DNA from 4 places in the Nonomuraea sp. NPDC003707 genome. Region 4 is predicted to be linked to each of the others. Evidence: riboswitches for the same ligand, from Rfam matches in the RefSeq annotation. Region 4 holds a riboswitch; each other region holds the start of a gene.
The links. A riboswitch is a leader RNA that binds a small molecule or an ion and turns the genes downstream of it on or off. The one in region 4 is predicted to bind cyclic di-AMP.
Positions count from the first base shown of each region.

Region 1: linked by a shared signal. The riboswitch ahead of ACWDRB_RS25205 (C40 family peptidase) and the one ahead of ACWDRB_RS06730 (CHAP domain-containing protein) in region 4 are both predicted to bind cyclic di-AMP.
Region 2: linked by a shared signal. The riboswitch ahead of ACWDRB_RS04125 (C40 family peptidase) and the one ahead of ACWDRB_RS06730 (CHAP domain-containing protein) in region 4 are both predicted to bind cyclic di-AMP.
Region 3: linked by a shared signal. The riboswitch ahead of ACWDRB_RS54120 (C40 family peptidase) and the one ahead of ACWDRB_RS06730 (CHAP domain-containing protein) in region 4 are both predicted to bind cyclic di-AMP.

Region 1 is NZ_JBSFNK010000009.1:249,541-253,743, forward strand. It holds gene ACWDRB_RS25195 (winged helix-turn-helix transcriptional regulator) at 1-126, shown strand, start outside; gene ACWDRB_RS25200 (LuxR C-terminal-related transcriptional regulator) at 769-981, shown strand; gene ACWDRB_RS25205 (C40 family peptidase) at 1,008-1,958, opposite strand; cyclic di-AMP (ydaO/yuaA leader) riboswitch at 2,054-2,203, opposite strand; gene ACWDRB_RS25210 (amino-acid N-acetyltransferase) at 2,480-3,049, shown strand; gene ACWDRB_RS25215 (RDD family protein) at 3,135-4,203, shown strand, end outside.
Region 2 is NZ_JBSFNK010000002.1:30,313-34,515, forward strand. It holds gene ACWDRB_RS04115 (NYN domain-containing protein) at 1-577, shown strand, start outside; gene ACWDRB_RS04120 (NlpC/P60 family protein) at 709-1,683, shown strand; cyclic di-AMP (ydaO/yuaA leader) riboswitch at 2,078-2,242, shown strand; gene ACWDRB_RS04125 (C40 family peptidase) at 2,316-2,831, shown strand; gene ACWDRB_RS04130 (hypothetical protein) at 3,202-4,020, shown strand; gene ACWDRB_RS04135 (M48 family metallopeptidase) at 4,032-4,203, shown strand, end outside.
Region 3 is NZ_JBSFNK010000037.1:31,386-35,588, reverse strand. It holds gene ACWDRB_RS54130 (branched-chain amino acid aminotransferase) at 1-49, opposite strand, end outside; gene ACWDRB_RS54125 (3-isopropylmalate dehydrogenase) at 266-1,312, opposite strand; cyclic di-AMP (ydaO/yuaA leader) riboswitch at 1,414-1,557, shown strand; gene ACWDRB_RS54120 (C40 family peptidase) at 1,606-2,136, shown strand; gene ACWDRB_RS54115 (ROK family protein) at 2,169-3,335, opposite strand; gene ACWDRB_RS54110 (sugar ABC transporter substrate-binding protein) at 3,436-4,203, shown strand, end outside.
Region 4 is NZ_JBSFNK010000002.1:578,146-582,348, reverse strand. It holds gene ACWDRB_RS06740 (aldo/keto reductase) at 1-734, shown strand, start outside; gene ACWDRB_RS06735 (Gfo/Idh/MocA family protein) at 754-1,707, shown strand; cyclic di-AMP (ydaO/yuaA leader) riboswitch at 1,825-1,962, shown strand; gene ACWDRB_RS06730 (CHAP domain-containing protein) at 1,976-2,662, shown strand; gene ACWDRB_RS06725 (YoaK family protein) at 2,857-3,603, shown strand; gene ACWDRB_RS06720 (alpha/beta fold hydrolase) at 3,569-4,203, opposite strand, start outside.

The DNA.
Region 1 (4,203 bases), on a different contig from region 4:
GACTACGCGCTCACCCCGCTGGGCGAGAGCCTGATGCCGTTGGTGGCCGCGATCAAGAGCTGGGCCGAGGCGCACATGGAGGACGTCGAGGCCGCCAGGGACCGCTACGACGCCGCCGGCGCCTGAGCGATCACCGCCGTCGCGAATCCGGCTTCCGGGCCGCCCGGTTTCCGATCCGAAGCCGCTTGTAAGCATCGCGTCAAGGCCGCGGAGGCGCGGGTCAGGGAGCGTCCGTGGTGCCCCGGCCACCCCTGTGATCCCGCCGGGCACGCGCACCCGGAAACGAGGCCGCCCGGCCCGGCGGTCAGAGCAGGACGCCCGCCACCCGGCGGGCCGCCGGCCTGAACCCGTGGCGGCAATTGCCATAGCGGATTGATCCAATTGCCTTAATCAACTGCCTGACCTGGGTTGTCGGATCGGGTGGGAGCGCAGTACAAAGCGAGCGATTGGTGGCTTGCCGTGCGCCGGAAAGATCGCGTCACGGACGCGTGTCCCGCGATAACGCGGGTATCGATCATGCGGAATATCCATGGCGGACCGATCGAAAACCGGAACGCTGGTCAGGGCCATTCCGGAAGCCCCAATGTGATCACTCTACGTTCTGACATATCGCGAGTGCGTCATATATAGCGGATCATGTCAATAGCGCTCGTCAAGTGCGGCGATTGTCATGCTTGACGACCTTTCCACGATGCGTTTACCGTCTGCGAGGAGCGGCTTTGGCCCGTCTGTGAGGTCCAAGTTCTGCTGTTGGGGGGAGGGCTCCCGATGGATGTGCTCACTGAAGGCGTTGAGCTCAGCCATGCTGATTTGGCGCTGCTGGCGGAGTTGGCCAAGGGAGTCACGGTCGATCGGGTTGGGCGGCGGCTGGATATCAGCGGGCGCACGGTACGACGAAGATTGCGCGGCATCTGCGACCGCATAGGCGTGGCCACGGCGATCGAGGCCGTGGCCTGGGCAGCCCGCCGCCAGCTGATCTAGCCGCGGCGGACCGCCGGGGTGCGGGCTCAGTCGGCGATGCGCACCGCGCCGGCGAACGGCCGCCTCGCGATCGACGCGATCCGTACGACGTCACCCGTCTGCGGGGCGTGCACCATCATGCCGCCGCCGATGTAGATGCCCACGTGGTGCAGGTCGCTGTAGAAGAACACCAGGTCGCCCGGCCGGAGTTCCTCGCGCGAGACGTGCCGGCCGGCCGTCCACTGGTCGCCGGTGTAGTGCGGCAGCGAGATGCCCACCCGCTGGAACGCCGCCATGACGAGCCCGGAGCAGTCGTACGAGCCGGGGCCCTCGGCGCCCCAGACGTACGGCTTGAGCTGCTGCGTGAGCGCCCACCGCGCGGCCTCCGCGGCCTTCCCCGAGCCCGGGATCGGCAGGTTGACGCGCACGGCCCGCGTGCCGGGGCGCCCGGCCTCGCCCAGGGCCCGACTGAACAGGCTGCTCTCGACCTTCGTCACCAGCTTGGTGATCTTGTTGCGCTTGGCCTCGAGGTCCGTGACGAGCTTCTGGACCTCGTCGATGCGGGCCGTGGCGCTCTGCTTGGCGCGGGTGGCCGTGTCCATCGCCTTGGTGAGCTGGTTGATTTCCTCGCCCTGCTCGGTCTGCAGCGCGTACGAGGTCGCGGCGCGGTTGAGGAAGCCCTCGGGGTCGTCGGAGGTGGCGAAGGCGAGGGTCTTCAGACCGCCCGTGATGTAGGCGTTCTGGGCCAGCGCGACGGCTTTCGAGCGCTTGGCGGCGAGATCCGTCTCGCTGCTCGTCAGCGTCTTCTCCGCGGCCTCGGCGGCCTTCTTGGCGGTCTTGAGCTTCTCCCGCTGGCCGTTGTACTGCTCGGTCAGCGTCTCGATGTCGGTGTGCAGCTTCGTGGCCTGGTCGGCGAGCTCTTTCAGCGAGGGCTCTGGATCCGCGGACGCCGAACCGACGGGGATGGCGAACAGCAGCGCGGCGACTGTGAGACTCACCACACCTACGCGGCGTGGTCGCCGGGCCCGTTCCGGAGGGCGGGCGTGCTTGCCCGCCGACTTCCCCCCACCGCTGAGCGTGGGCTTCACCAACCAGCTCCTCTCGTCGACGCCTACCGGGTTAGCTGACGGGTTCGGGCCGGAGCAGCCCTACCGAAAGACTCGGATTCACCCCAGTGGTGGCGTCGGAGGTCGCCACCGGCGGTTCCCCGGCTTCTCTTGCGAGAATTGGGCGTGCCTCCCGCGCGACACGCGGGAAACATTGTCGCTGGACACTAATGCACTCCGGGTTCGTGCTCAACCAGAACTGCCAAGTCTGTAGAGGTTTCACAACCGAAGGGTCACAAGGTGATCTCGTGGGCACCCGTGCAGAAGAGGCCCTACGCCCTATTTGTCCGCGCTTTCGGCGGGCGCGAGCTGGCCGCGCGATCCCGTGCCGATCTGACCACGAGATGTAACAAGATGGGCCGAGACATGGGAGTTAGGGCTGAGCCGTAATGAGATCTGTACCCTGGAGAACCATGGAGCAGGTGGCCGAGCTGACAGTGCCCGAGACCGCGGTGGTGGTCCGGCGTGCCCGCACGCCCGACGTGCGCATGGTCAGACGCCTGGTGGACACCTACGCGGGGGCGGGGCCGCGGCTCCTGGAGAAGGCCACGGTGACGCTGTACGAGGACGTACAGGAGTTCTGGGTGGCCGAGCGAGACGGGCAGGTCGTCGGCTGCGGCGCGCTCCACGTGCTCTGGGAGGACCTCGCGGAGGTCCGCACGGTGGCGGTGGATCCCGAGTGCCGGGGGATGGGCGTCGGCCACCGGATCGTCTCCGCGCTGATCCAGCAGGCTAAGGATTTGGGTCTGCGACGTGTATTCTGTCTTACTTTTGAGGTCGACTTCTTCGCGCGACTCGGGTTCCGCCCGATTCAGGGCACACCGGTCTCACCTGAGGTCTACGCCGAACTGCTGGCCTCGTACGACGAGGGTGTTGCCGAGTTTTTGGATCTTGAACACGTCAAGCCGAACACGCTGGGAAACACCCGCATGCTGCTCCACCTGACATCGGGTGACGTGGACCTTGACCAGATGGAAAGGTGATTGTTGATACCTATGTCGATACGTTGGGCAGCACAGGCATGTGTCCTGACACGTGCCACATGCGCACTCGAAGCGAGGTGACACGGTGAGCACCGGACAGCCGCCGTATCCACAGGACGAATCCGGCGACAACTCTGCGCCTCCCTATTACGGGCAGCAGAACCAGGGCCGCCACCCCGGCGAGCCCGACCCGGACGCGACTGTGATCGGCTACCGGGCGGACGACGCCTATGGGCAGCAGCCCCCGTACGGTCAGCAGGGCTACGGCCAGCAACCCCAGTACGGACAGCAACAGCAGTACGGTCAGCAACCCCAGCACGGACAGCAGCAGCACGGCCAGCAACCCCAGTACGGCCAGCAGCAGCAGTCCCAGCCTGACTACGGCCAGCAGGCCCAGCCCCAACAGGGCTACGGGCAGCAGGGCTACGGCCAGCAGCCGCAGTCCCAGGCGGACTACGGCCAGCAGCAGTACGGCCAGCAGGGCTACGGTCAGCAGCCGCAGTCGGGTCAGCAGGGCTACGGCCAGCAGTACGGCCAGCAGCAGTCCCAGCCCGGCTACGGCCAGCAGGCCCAGTCCCAGCAGGGCTACGGCCAGCAGCCGCAGTCGGGCCAGCAGGGCTACGGCCAGCAGTACGGCCAGCAACCCCAGTCGCAGCCGGACTACGGCCAGCAGCAGTACGGCCAGCAGCCGCAGTCCCAGCCCGATTACGGCCAGCAGCAGTACGGCCAGCAGGGCTACGGCCAGCAGCAGCAGTCCCAGCCCGGCTACGCACAGCAGGGCTACGGCGACCAGCAGTACGGCCAGCAGCAGTACGGGCAGCAGGGTTACGGGCAGGCGCAGCAGTACGGCCAGCCCGGCTACGGCCAGGCCTACGGCCAGCCCGGGCCCGTGGGCGTGCAGCCGCCCGGCGCGCCGGCACCGCTGGCGGAGTGGTGGCAGCGCCTGGTGGCGAGGCTCATCGATGGGGTCATCCTCTTCATCGTGAACGTGGTCATCGGCCTGATCATGGGCGTGCTGTTCCTGGCCACCTACTCTTCGCTGGACGGCAGCGGCGGCGGCATGTTCTCAGGTGTGGTCGTGACCATCCTGACGGCGATCGTCGTGACCGCCCTGTGGGTCGCCTACGACTTCTTCCTCCTGAAGGCGAAGGGGC
Region 2 (4,203 bases), 550 kb from region 4:
CCGCATCCGGGTGCTGCTCGACGCGCTGCAGGACGCCTCGGCCGGGCTGCGCAGGGAGCTCGCCCTGCCCACGATGATCAGCCGGCCCGCCGACTCGGTCGCCGCGGTCACCGGCGAGCGGCCCGGCGTCCGGGGGGTGCCCGCGCGGGCGCTGGCCGACGACGACCCGCAGCTCCTCGACCAGCTCCTGGCCCTGCCGCAGGTCCACCTGATCATCGACGGCTACAACGTGACCAAGACCGGCTACGGCACGCTCACCCTCGCCGACCAGCGCACCCGGCTCATGACCGGGCTCGGCGGGCTGGTGGCGCAGACCAGGGTCGAGGTCACCGTCGTGTTCGACGGGGCCGAGCTCAACTCCCCGGTGCAGGTCGTGGCGCCGCGCGGGGTGCGGGTGCTGTTCAGCCAGCCGGGGGAGATCGCCGACGATCTGATCCGCCAGCTCGTACGCGCCGAGCCGCCCGGCCGGGCCATGGCCGTGGTGTCGTCGGACCGCGAGGTGGCCGAGTCCGTCAGGCGGATGGGAGCCAGACCCGTTCCGTCTGGTTTGCTGCTGCGCAGGCTGGGCCGGGCCTAGATTACCTGCACCCCTTACGTGCGGATTTGCCGCGCTGTGCCAGGGATATTACGAATTGGGCGGATAACGTGTGACCTCACCCGCCACTTCTGTACTATTCGCCCCAGATATCATCCCTGGGAGGCGACACAGTGAGGTTTGGCAGGGTGCCGGTGGCCGCGGGTCTCGCGTTCGGGCTGGTCCTGTCCCCCATGGGAGCCGCCGTCGCTGATCCCCGGCCCACCCTCGGACAGGCCAAGGCCAAGCTCGACAAGCTCAACGACAAGGCCGACAAGGTCGTCGACCGCTTCAACACGGCCACCGAGCGCTACAAGGCCGCCAAGGGCGCCTACGCCAAGCTGAACGACCGCTACAAGACCAAGCTGGCGACGGTCGCGGACCTGCGCGCCCAGGTGATCGGCATGGCCGTCGACAGCTACAAGCTCGGCACCGACGTGACCTCCCTGCCCGGCCTGGTGAGCGCGGACCGCCCCGACGACTTCCTGATGAGCCTGGCGCTGGCCGGGCAGCTCTCGCGGGAGCGGGCGGAGAAGCTGGCCGCGTTCGACCGGGAGAACCGCGGGCTGAAGGTCGAGCGCGACAAGGCGGAAGAGGCGCTGGAGGCGGCCGACCGGGAACGGGACGGGGTCGAGAAGGAGCGTTCGGAGATCATGAAGCTGATCTCCGAGCAGAAGAAGCTCCTGAAGAAGCTGGGCGCCTACAACCCCGGCAACCCGAACAGCGTCGGCATCCAGTACACGGGCCCGGCCTCGGGCAACGCCGCCGCCGTCCTGCGCTTCGCCTTCGCCCAGGTGGGCAAGCCGTACGTGTTCGGCGGGACGGGTCCGGGCGGCTGGGACTGCTCCGGCCTGACCCAGGCGTCGTGGCGCGCCGCGGGCGTGTCGCTGCCGCGCACGACCTGGCAGCAGTGGGCCTGGGGCGCGAGCCGCAAGGTCTCACTGAGCGCCCTCCAGCCGGGGGACCTCATCTTCAGCTCGAGCCTGGGTCACGTCAGTATCTACGCCGGCGACGGGAAAATCGTTCACGCGCCGCAGACGGGCGACGTGGTCAAGGTCGTCAAACTCTCGGCGTACGGCGGCCGCCTCGTGGGCGCCATCCGCCCGTAGCTACGACGCCGGATCGTTGATCGCATCAGCCGAACGAGGTTCGGTTGATGGGCGATGGGAACGATCCAGCACGCCTGACGAGTCACAACAAGTGTGACAAACGCGACATTTGGGGCCTGACAAACGGGCGCGAAAACAAATGTGAGCAGCGTCACATTTTGGTAACGGAACCTGGTGTTCCAGCAGGGATTTCCCTCCTTACTGACTCCACTATCTGATCTTTACAAGCGGTGTCCCGCTTTGCCGATCCTTGACCCTTCGGCGTAGCTTCTGGCGACGTCGCGGTGAACAAGCCATGTCCCCCGCGAACCCGCACCGGTCTTTCCCGGTGTGAGACAGATAAAGATCCGCTGGTCAACCGCCCAAATGTCCCCATATCAACACATTGGTCGGGACGGTTGGCCTGCCGAATCCGTGCAGCCAGGAGGCACGGAGCCGGGGACCCAGCGATCCCAGTTCCCCAGGGATCAGGGGGTGAATCGGCGCGCACATCGCGCCGTAGGGCGACTTCCAGGCCCGAATCCGTCAGCTAACCCGGTAGGCATTCGTGGAAGAGTCAAGGAGAAATCCTGTCTACCTCCCTGCATAACCCCCGTCTGTCCCGCATTGCCCTGAGTGGCGTAGCGCTCACGATGACCGTGACGGCCGGAGGTGCGATCCTCCATGCCCCAACGGCTCAGGCTGCGACGACCGATTCGGCTTCGACGACCAAGGCGGCCGCAACCGCCGGAACCTCGAAGACGACCTCGGCCGCGGCGCTGAGGGCGGCCAAGGCCGCCCGTCAGAAGGCGAAGGCCCGCAAGGCCGTCGCCGTGGCCAAGAACCAGGTCGGTGACCCGTACCGGTACGGAGGCACAGGCCCCGGTTCGTTCGACTGCTCCGGCCTCGTCCAGTTCGCCTGGAAGAAGGCCGGGGTGAAGCTCCCACGCGTGGCGGCCAGCCAGTTCGCCCGCACCAAGAACAAGATCTCGTGGCGGAACCTCCGGCCCGGCGACCTGATGTTCTTCAGAGGGCTCGGCCACGTGGGCATGTACGTCGGCAAGGGCAAGATGGTCCACTCGCCTCGGACAGGCGAACGGGTTCGCATCGACAAGCTGGGTGGATGGCGGCGGGCGTCGTTCGTCGGCGCTGTTCGTCCCGGCATGTGAAGAAGCCCCGCCCGGCTCCTCCGGGCGGGGCTCTCCCATTGTTACTTTCATTTTTCTTACGGCGGAGCACGGGCGGCACCACCCGCCGCACATGGCCCCACAGCCGCCCAACCCACGGCTCCACGGCCCCTCGGCTCCACGGCCCCTCGGCTCCACGGCCCCTCGGCGACACGGTCACACGGCTCACGGCCCTCGGTTTCATGACGCTCGGGTCACGGCTCACGGGCCAGGCTCCCCGTCCGATGGCGCGGTGTGCGGTCCTCTGGCACGCAGCCACCGCATGCGGTGCGGGTGGACGGCTCTCAAGGGCGCGCAGTTCGGGGTGCGGAGTGGCCGGTCATGGGCCGGCGGGCGGCTACGATCGGGCATCGTGTCAGGGCAGGTGAGTCGGCGGGCCGCGATCGTCTCCGTCCTGCTTCTCGCCGTCGCCCCCGCCAGCGCCCCCACCCCCGATTCCCCCATCCTTCCCGCCGGAGTCCGCGGCCTGTGGGGTGACGGCGAGGTCGTGGCCCGTGGGGCGCGGTCCGTGGTCGTCGGCCGGCACACCGCACCCGCCGAGCTCGGCGACGTCGCACGGAGGGCTGATCGGGCGGGGCGGCGGGTGTCGGCCGTGCTCGGAAGGTCAGTACGACCGCTCGTAGTCGTTCCCTCGTCCGCCGCCGAGGCGGCCGGGCTGGCCGGGGTTGGGCGGGTCGACGGGCTGGCGGCGGTGGCCGATCGCGGGCGCGTGATCATCGTCCCCGAGTTCTTCGCCAAGCTGAACTCCACCGGCAAGGACGTCGTACTCACCCACGAGCTCACCCACGTCGTCGCCGGCACCGACCGCCTGCCCCCATGGCTCTATGAGGGGTTCGCCGACTACGTCGGCTACCGCGACTCCGGGCTCCCCGTGAGGACCGCGGCCGCCGAGCTCGCCGCCGAGGTGCGGGCCGGGAGGCTGCCGAGGGAATTGCCCGGACCTGCGGCTTTCGCGGCTGACGGGCGGGACCCCGTCCGGCTCGCCCGGGCGTACCAGGAGGCTTGGCTGGCGTGTCGCTTCCTGGCTGACCGGTTCGGTGAGAGGACGCTGGTGAGGCTCTACCGTGACGCCCGTGCGGGCGGCGTAGACCGAGCACTCGCCGCGCTCGGCCTCTCCGCGGCCGCGCTGACGGCACGGTGGCGCGACTACGTGCGAGACCAGCTCGCGTGAGGGGGAGGCAGATGAGCGAACGGCGGAACGTGGACGACGCGTCGCAAGAGGCGTCGAAGGAGGGTGAGGAGGCCGAAGGCACCGCGGCTCTGAGTGGCGAGGCGCGCGGTCACGGTGAGAGCGCGTCAGTAAAGGGGGAGGGCGTCAGCCCGGTGTCCGGAGGTGGCGCGTCCGTCAAAGGGG
Region 3 (4,203 bases), on a different contig from region 4:
CGTGGTCGGATAGCTGCACGTCGAAGCTGAGCTTCTGAGCGATGGTCATGACGTCGGTCCTTCTCTCTGCGAATCTGCCCAAATCTACAGAAATCTGCGGATCGGTGCTGGTAAGCGGGCGCTGCCCGGAAGGCAGTCCCGGTACTTCCTATTGTCTCGCTATATGGGATGGCAAGCGGCCAATGCGGCGATCAGCCCTTTTGGACGCAAAAAAGCGCCTGGCGGCCCTCGTCGGACCACCAGGCGCGTTGGGGGCTAGGCGGTCCTAGCCGGATACTCGCGCGGTGATGTCGTCACCGATCTCGTGGGTGGTGCGACCCGCCCAGCCGGCCAGCCGCTCGAGGATGTCATCGGCGACCGCCTGCTCGACCTTGGCCGCCTCGGCGTGCAGGCCGAGGTGGTCGAGGAGCATGGCGACGGACAGGATGGTCGCGGTGGGGTCGGCCTTGCCCTGGCCCGCGATGTCCGGGGCGCTGCCGTGCACCGGCTCGAACATGCTCGGCGCGGACCGCTCGGGGTTGATGTTGCCGCTGGCGGCCAGGCCGATGCCGCCCGCGATGGCGGCGCCCAGGTCGGTGATGATGTCGCCGAACAGGTTGTCGGTGACGACCACGTCGAACCGCTCCGGCTGGCTCACGAAGAACATCGAGGCCGCGTCGATGTGGCAGTAGTCGGTCGTGACGTCGGGGTATTCCGCCGCCAGGCGGTTGACCGTGCGCTGCCACAGGTCACCGGCGAAGGTGAGGACGTTGGTCTTGTGGACGAGCGTCAGCTTCTTGCGCGGCCGCGTGACAGCCTTCTCGAACGCGTAGCGCACCACGCGCTCGACACCGTAGGCGGTGTTGAGCGACTCCTGGGTGGCGATCTCGTGCGGGGTGCCGCGCCGCATGGCGCCACCGGTGCCCGCGTAGAGGCCCTCGGTGCCCTCGCGGACGACGATCATGTCGATGTTCTCCGGCGGCGTGTCGGCCAGCGGGGTCTCCACGCCGGGGAACAGCTTGACCGGGCGCAGGTTGACGTAGTGGTCGAACTCGAAGCGGAGCCGCAGCAGCAGATCGCGCTCGAGGATGCCCGGCGGCACGCTGGGGTCGCCCACGGCGCCGAGCAGGATCGCGTCGTAGCCGCGCAGCTCTTCGAGCACGGCGTCGGGCAGCGTCTCGCCGGTACGGTGATAGCGTGCGGCTCCCAGGTCGTAGTGAGTGGGCTCGATCTTCGTGCCCACTGCCTCCAGGACCTTGAGCCCTTCGGCCACGACCTCGGTGCCGATCCCATCGCCGGGGATGACGGCCAGACGGATGTTACGCGACTCCATGGGCGGTACCTTACCGCGTCGTCTCGGCTGACGAACACTTCATCTCATCTTTCGGACGCCCCCTTTGTCCGGTATTGCGGTTCTTTGACCGTTTCGTTAAAGTCACCGACCAGCCTAATCCGCGCGCCGTTGCGTGGAGCCGGGGACCCACATTCCCCCTGGGGCGAGTCGGCACCCCCATGCCGTAGGGCTACTTCCAGGCCCGAGCCCGTCAGCTAACCCGGCCGGCCTTATGGAAGGACAGACCCCTGTCTCGAATCGCCATTGTCCTGGCGGCGGGCGCCGCCGGGCTCATGCTGGCCTCCCCAGCCCATGCCTCGGCCAAGATCGACGACCTCACCACCCTGACCGGCGGCCAGATCAAGGAAATCCAGGCGAAACAGGCTCCGAAGCCCGCCTGGAAGGTCGCCATCAAGTTCGCCATGAGCAAGCGCGGCACCCCGTACGTGTGGGGCGGCGCCAGCCCGAGCGGATACGACTGCTCCGGGCTCATGCTCAGGGCGTACGAGCACGCCGGAATCGAACTCCCCCGCACCGCCGCCGAACAGTACGGCGCGTTCACCAAGAAGATCGCCTGGAAGGACCTCAAACCCGGCGATCTGGTCTTCTTCCACGGCCTCGGGCATGTCGGGATGATCTCCCGGCCCGGCTACATGGTCCACTCGCCGCACACGGGTGACGTGGTCAAGGAAGAGCGCCTGACCTCCTGGCGCAGAGACTCCTTCGTGGGTGGCGTCCGCCCCGACCGCAAGGGCGTACGGCTCTGGTCCAAGCTCCAGAAGCAGCGCGACGAAACGCCCACCACCCTCACGGCCACCCTGTAGGAGGCCGCGGCGTCCGCCTCCCCACGCGACGGTCAGGGGAGGCGGGCGTCGAAGATGAGCTCCCAGGCGCGGGTCCTGGCGCGGGCCACCGCGCCCAGCAGGACGCCGCTGTCCCCCAGCGTGCTGGCCACCACCGACGGCCGCAGCGGGCCGAGCTCGGCGATGCGGGCCTCGATGGACTCCCCCAGGAGGTCCAGGTTGCGGCCCACGCCGCCGCTGAGCACGATCACCTCCGGATCCAGCACGGCGGCCACCGCCACCAGCAGGCCGCCGATGCGGCGCCCCTCGGCCTCCACCACCGAGCGGGCCACTCCGTCGCCGGAGGCCGCCGCGGCGAAGACCTTCTTGGCCGTCCGCAGGCTCAGGCCGGCGGCGCGGGCCGCGCGGACCACTCCGGGCGCGGCGGCGACCGCCTCCGTGGCGCCGTGGGCCAGGGCGTCACCGGCCGGCGGCGCCGGGTCCTCGGTCGCGGGCAGGTACGAGACCTCCCCCGCCGCTCCCCGAGCGCCCACGTACAGCTCACCGTTGATCACGATGCCCATCCCGACGCCGGTGCCGACGGACACCAGCGCAAAGTTGGACTTGCCGCGCCCCGCCCCGTGCGTGTGCTCGCCGACGGCGGCCAGGTTGATGTCGTTCTCGATGACGAGGTCGACCTCCATCTCGGCGCGCAGGCGCTCGGCCAGGTCGGATCCGGGCAGGTTGGGGGCGAACTCCAGGCGGCCGAGCTCCGGGTCGTACACGCCGGGCGTGCCGACGACGGCGCAGGCGATGTCGGGCCAGTCGACGGCGGCCTCATGGGCGGCGGCCCGGCACAGCTGTCCGACCAGGAGGGCCAGTTCGGCGGAGGTGAGGGCGGTGTTGCGCCCGTCCCTCCGGCCGGCGAATTTCCCGCGCAGGTCGGCGACGGCGACCCTGATCCAGTCACGCCCGATGTCGACGCCGGCGACGTGGGTGGCGGCGGCGTTGACGTCGTACAGGGACGTGACCGGCCCCGGGCGGCCGGAGACCTCGCCGACGAGGTGAACGAGCCCGTCCACCTCCAGCCCGGCCAGGGCCGCGGACACCGTGGGCTTCGACAGGCCGGTGATCTTGGCGAGGTCGGTGCGCGAGGCGGGGCCGTGCTCCTGAAGATGGTCGAGCAGGCGGCGCTCGTTCAGCACTCGCAGCATCCGCGGATTACCCAGGTCGCCCCGCATCTCACCCTCCTTGAGGAAACAGAGCCTAGCCAACTTGCCTGATAGTAAATTACCTTTCTTACCAAGCACAGGGGCGGCACATCCGGAAGGACGAAGTGCGATGCACCGAGCATGGCGATCAATCCCTGTCGCGGCGGTCCTCCTGGCCGCCGCCTGCGGAAACGCCGGGAACAGTACCGGAAACGGCACCGGCGCCACCGCCACGACCACGCAGAACCAGGGCGGCAAGACGATCGCGCTGTTCCTGCCCGAGTCCAAGACCACCCGATACGAGGCGTTCGACCGCCCGCTGTTCGAGGCGAAGGTCAAGTCGCTCTGCCCCGACTGCAAGATTCTCTACAGCAACGCCGAGCAGGACGCCCCCAAGCAGCAGCAACAGGTCGAGGCCGCGCTCACCCAGCAGGCCGACGTGCTCGTGCTCGACGCCGTGGACGCCAACGCCGTGGCTCCCCTGGTGAACCAGGCCAAGCAGAAGAAGGTCCCGGTCATCGCCTACGACCGGCTGATCTCGGGCATCGACTACGCGTACTACGTCTCGTTCAACAACGTACGGGTGGGCGAGATGCAGGGCCAGGCCCTGCTCGACGCCATGACCGCCAGGGGCACGGCGGCGAAGGGCCAGATCGTGATGATCCACGGCTCCCCCACCGACCCCAGCTCGGCCGACTACAAGAAGGGCGCCAAGAGCGTGCTGGACGGGAAGGTGAAGGTCGGCAGGGAGTTCGACACGCCGGACTGGAGCCCCGACAAGGCGCAGCAGGAGATGGAGCAGGCCATCACCGCGCTGGGCAAGGACACCATCACCGGTGTGCTGTCCGCGAACGACGGCATGGCGGGCGGCGCGATCGCGGCCATGAAACGCGCGGGC
Region 4 (4,203 bases):
GGGCCGTCACGACCGCGCTCAAGGCCGGTTACCGGCACGTGGACACCGCCGCCGCGTACGGCAACGAAGAAGGCGTGGGGCAGGCCGTACGCGAAAGTGAGCTGCCGCGCCGGAAGCTGTTCGTGACCACCAAGCTGTGGAACGCCGACCACGGCCGCGCGGAGGCGGCCTTCGACGAGTCCCTGGCCCGGCTCGGCCTCGACTACATCGATCTTTTCCTCATCCACTGGCCGGTGCCGCAGCAGGACAAGTACGTGCAGGCTTGGAAGGCGATCGAGAAGATCTACCGTGACGGGCGCGCCAAGGCCATCGGCACCTCCAACTTCAGCATCGCCCACCTCACCCGCCTCATGAACGAGACCGACCTCGTGCCCTCCATCAACCAGATCGAGCTGCACCCGTACCTCCAGCAGCGCGAGCTGCGCGCCTTCCACGAGGCCAACGGCATCCTCACCGAGGCGTGGAGCCCGCTCGGCCAGGGCCAGGGCCTGCTGAACGACCCCGCGCTGGCCAAGCTGTCGGACAAGTGCGGCAAGACGCCCGCGCAGATCGTGCTCCGCTGGCACCTGCAGCTCGGCCACGTCGCGATCCCCAAGTCGGTCACCCCGGCGCGCATCGCCGAGAACATCGGCGTCTTCGACTTCATCCTCGACGCCGAGGACATGGCCGCCATCGGCGCGATGAACAGGGGCCAGCGGATCGGACCCGACCCCGACACGTTCAACATGACCTGACTCGTCTACGATCTCCCGCGTGCGGGATTTTGCGTGGGGCATAGCGGCGACAGGGAATATTGCGCGGACCGTCGGGGCGGCCATCGCGGCCGAACCGGGCATGCGGGTGGCCGCCGTCGGATCGAGGAACCTGGGGCGGGCGCAGGCACTGGCCGCCATTCTGGGGGCGGAGTCCGCGTACGACTCCTATGAGCGGCTCTGCGCCGACCCGGCCGTGGACGCGATCTACGTGGCGACGCCGCACGCCCAGCACCTGGAGGTGGCCGAGGTCGCCATCGCCGCGGGCAAGGCCGTGCTGTGCGAGAAGCCGCTGGCCGCCACCGTGGACGACGCGGAGAAGATGGTACGCCTGGCGCGCGAGGCGGGCGTGTTCCTGATGGAAGCGATGTGGATGCGGTTCAACCCGCTCGTCCAGAAGATCGCGGCCGACGAGCGCTTCGGCGACCTCCGCTCGGTGCACGCCTCCTTCGGCTTCGCCAAGCCCTACGACCCGGAGCACCGGCTGTGGGCGCCGGAGCTCGGCGGCGGGGCGCTCCTGGACCTGGGGATCTACCCGTTCGGGCTGGCCCAGCTGATCCTCGGCATGCCCTCCGACCTGCGGATCACCGGCACTCTGGCGCCCAACGGCGTCGACGCGGAGGCCGGCGGCGTGCTGCTCTACCCCGGTGGCAGGAAGGCTCTCGTGGAGACTTCGTTGCTCGGGAATTACCCGAACCATGCCAGTGTTGTAGGGACTCAGATGCGGGCGGACCTCCAGGCACCGTTCTGGGCCACGCCGCGGATTCTGCTCTCCGGGCCCTCCATGGAGCCGGAGGAGTACATCCTCGATCCGGCGGACAACGGGTACACCGGGGAGCTCCGCGAGGTCCGGGCCGCGACGGCCGAAGGCAGGACCGAAAGTTCGATCATGCCGCTCGACGAATCCCTTGCCATGATGGGGCTTCTGGCCGAGGCTCGCAGGCAGGTCGCCTAGCTGGACCTTTATCGATTTGTAACGCTCTTGCCTTATGCATTACGTTTGAGGCATTCTTGAGACATACGTCCGGTTTGTCCGGACTTGTCCGACCATCGCACGACACATCACAGGAACGTCCTGTGACCGCTGAATCCGCCCTCGGGCGGAACCGGGGACCCACGTCCTTTGGGGTGAATCGGCACTTCGGTGCCGTAGGGCAGCTTCCACGTCCGAACCCGTCAGCTAACCCGGTAAGCGGCATGGAAGCAAGGAGTAAACCCCCTCGATGGCCAACATCCGCTTTACCTCTGCTGCGAAGACCAACATCGCCCGCGCCCTTCTCGGCGCCACCATCCTCGGGACCGCGTTCGGCGCCCACATGACCAGCGCCACCGCAGCGGACAAGCAGCCGATCGACACCGTCGCCGGCACCGCCACCGTCGCCGACCACGCCGAGCGCTCGCGCGAGACCAAGGTCGGCGTCACCGCCGGCCAGGTCCTGGCGCTCGCCAAGTCCCAGGTCGGCATCACCGAGAACGCGGCCGGCGGCGGCACCAAGTTCCAGCGCTGGTACGCCGGCTCGCAGCGCGCCGCGGAGACCATCGCCCGTGACGGCGGCAGCCGCGCCGACTACCTGAACGCCGCCTGGTGCGCGATGTTCGTCTCCTGGGTGGGCGAGCAGACCGGCGCCCGCTCGCAGATCGGCTGGGACGCCTGGACCGTCGCCCACGCCAAGTGGTTCCAGGCCAACCACCGCTTCGGCACCGAGGCCAAGCCCGGCGCCATCGTGTACTTCTCGTGGAGCGGCAGCAAGAACCTCAACGACATCAAGCACGTCGGGTTCGTCGAGAAGGACAACGGCGACGGCACCATCTCGACCGTCGAGGGCAACACCGGCAACGGCAAGGTCGAGGAGCGCGTCCGTCCCAAGTCCCAGGTCGTCGGCTACGGCTACCCCCAGTACCGTTCCTGACCGGACTTTCCCCCGGCGCCTCCAGGCCGGACCTCCCCAGGCACCTCCTGGCCGGCCTTCCCCCAGCGCCGAACGAGCGCGCGTCCCGCAACGGGACGCGCGCTCGTCGCGTTTCACCCCCGCGAGTGCGGCGGCCCGTCACCGGGGAAGACCCGAGGCGAACCGCCCGCGACCTCGCCAAGGAGCCGCCCGCCATGCCAGCCGCGCGCAGACGCCCCGGAAGGCTGGTCCGGAATGGGCTGCGACGGGTCGCCGACGGGCTCTTCCCGCGCGGCGCCAACCCGCACGGCGTCCTGCCCGCCCTGCTGATCCTCCTGGCCTTCGTCACCGGCCTCGTGGACGCGGTCAGCTTCCTCGGCCTGGGCCGCGTCTTCGTCGCCAACATGACCGGCAACATCGTCTTCCTCAGCTTCGCCCTGGCCGGGGAGGCCCAGATGTCCAGATGGGCCTCCCCGGCGGCCCTCGTCGCCTTCGGAGCCGGCGCCTGGAGCGCCGGCCGGGTGATCAGGCGGACCGCGAACCCGCGACGGGCGTTCGCCGCCGCCACCGCCGTACACGCGCTCCTCGTCGCCGCCACCCTCGCCATCGCCCTCACGGCCGGACACCGCACGACCTGGTCCCAGGCGGCCCTCATCGTGCTGCTCGCCTGCGGCATGGGCCTGCAGAACGCGTCCGTACGCGCGCTCGGCGTACCCGACCTGGTCACCAACGTCCTCACCACGACCCTCACGAGCCTGGCCGCCGACACGCCGGGCCGGGCCGCCCTGCGTCGATCCGCCTCCATTGCCGCGATGTTCCTCGGCGCCCTGACTGGCGCCCTCCTCCACCTCACGACCGGCCCCGCACCCGCCCTGGCGGCCGCCCTGGCCCTGCTCGCCACCGTCGCCCTCGTCGCCCGCAGTGGTCTCAGCCGAGAAAGAACTCCGCCAGCGCCCGGGTGACCCCGGCCGGATCGTTCTCCATCGGGATGTGCCCCGCCCCGGGAACGCGCACCAGCGTCGTGTTCGGCACCTCGGCGGCGAAGCGCTCGGCGTACCGGACCTCCTGGAACGTGTCGTCCTCCCCCCACACCAGCAGCTTCGGCGTCCCATCGGCCTTGAGTGCGGGCACCAGATCCAGCGTGTAACGGCTGTCGGCCGCGCCCGCCAGCGCCATCCACGACCGGCCCACCCGCGGGTCGTTCCACGGATCAAGGTAATCGGCCAGCTCCGCCTCGGTGGCCGGCCGGGCGAGCGCGGTGGTGACCGCCTTGCGGCGGGCGGCCAGCAGTTCCTCCACGGTCGTGGCCGCCACCACGGCCGGATCCCGGTAACGGGCCACGCCGGGCACCGGCCAGGAGTCGTATGTGACCGAGTTGACCAGCGCCAGCCGCCGCACCTCTGGCTTCCCCTCCACCAGCAGGTGCTGGGCGACCGCACCGCCGATGTCGTGCCCCGCCACCGAGAGCCGCTCCCCCGCGCCGACCGCGGCCGCGAACCGGGCCACCCACGCCGCCAGCGCCGGAACCGCCGCGGTCTCCGCCGTCAGCTCCCCGCCGGAAC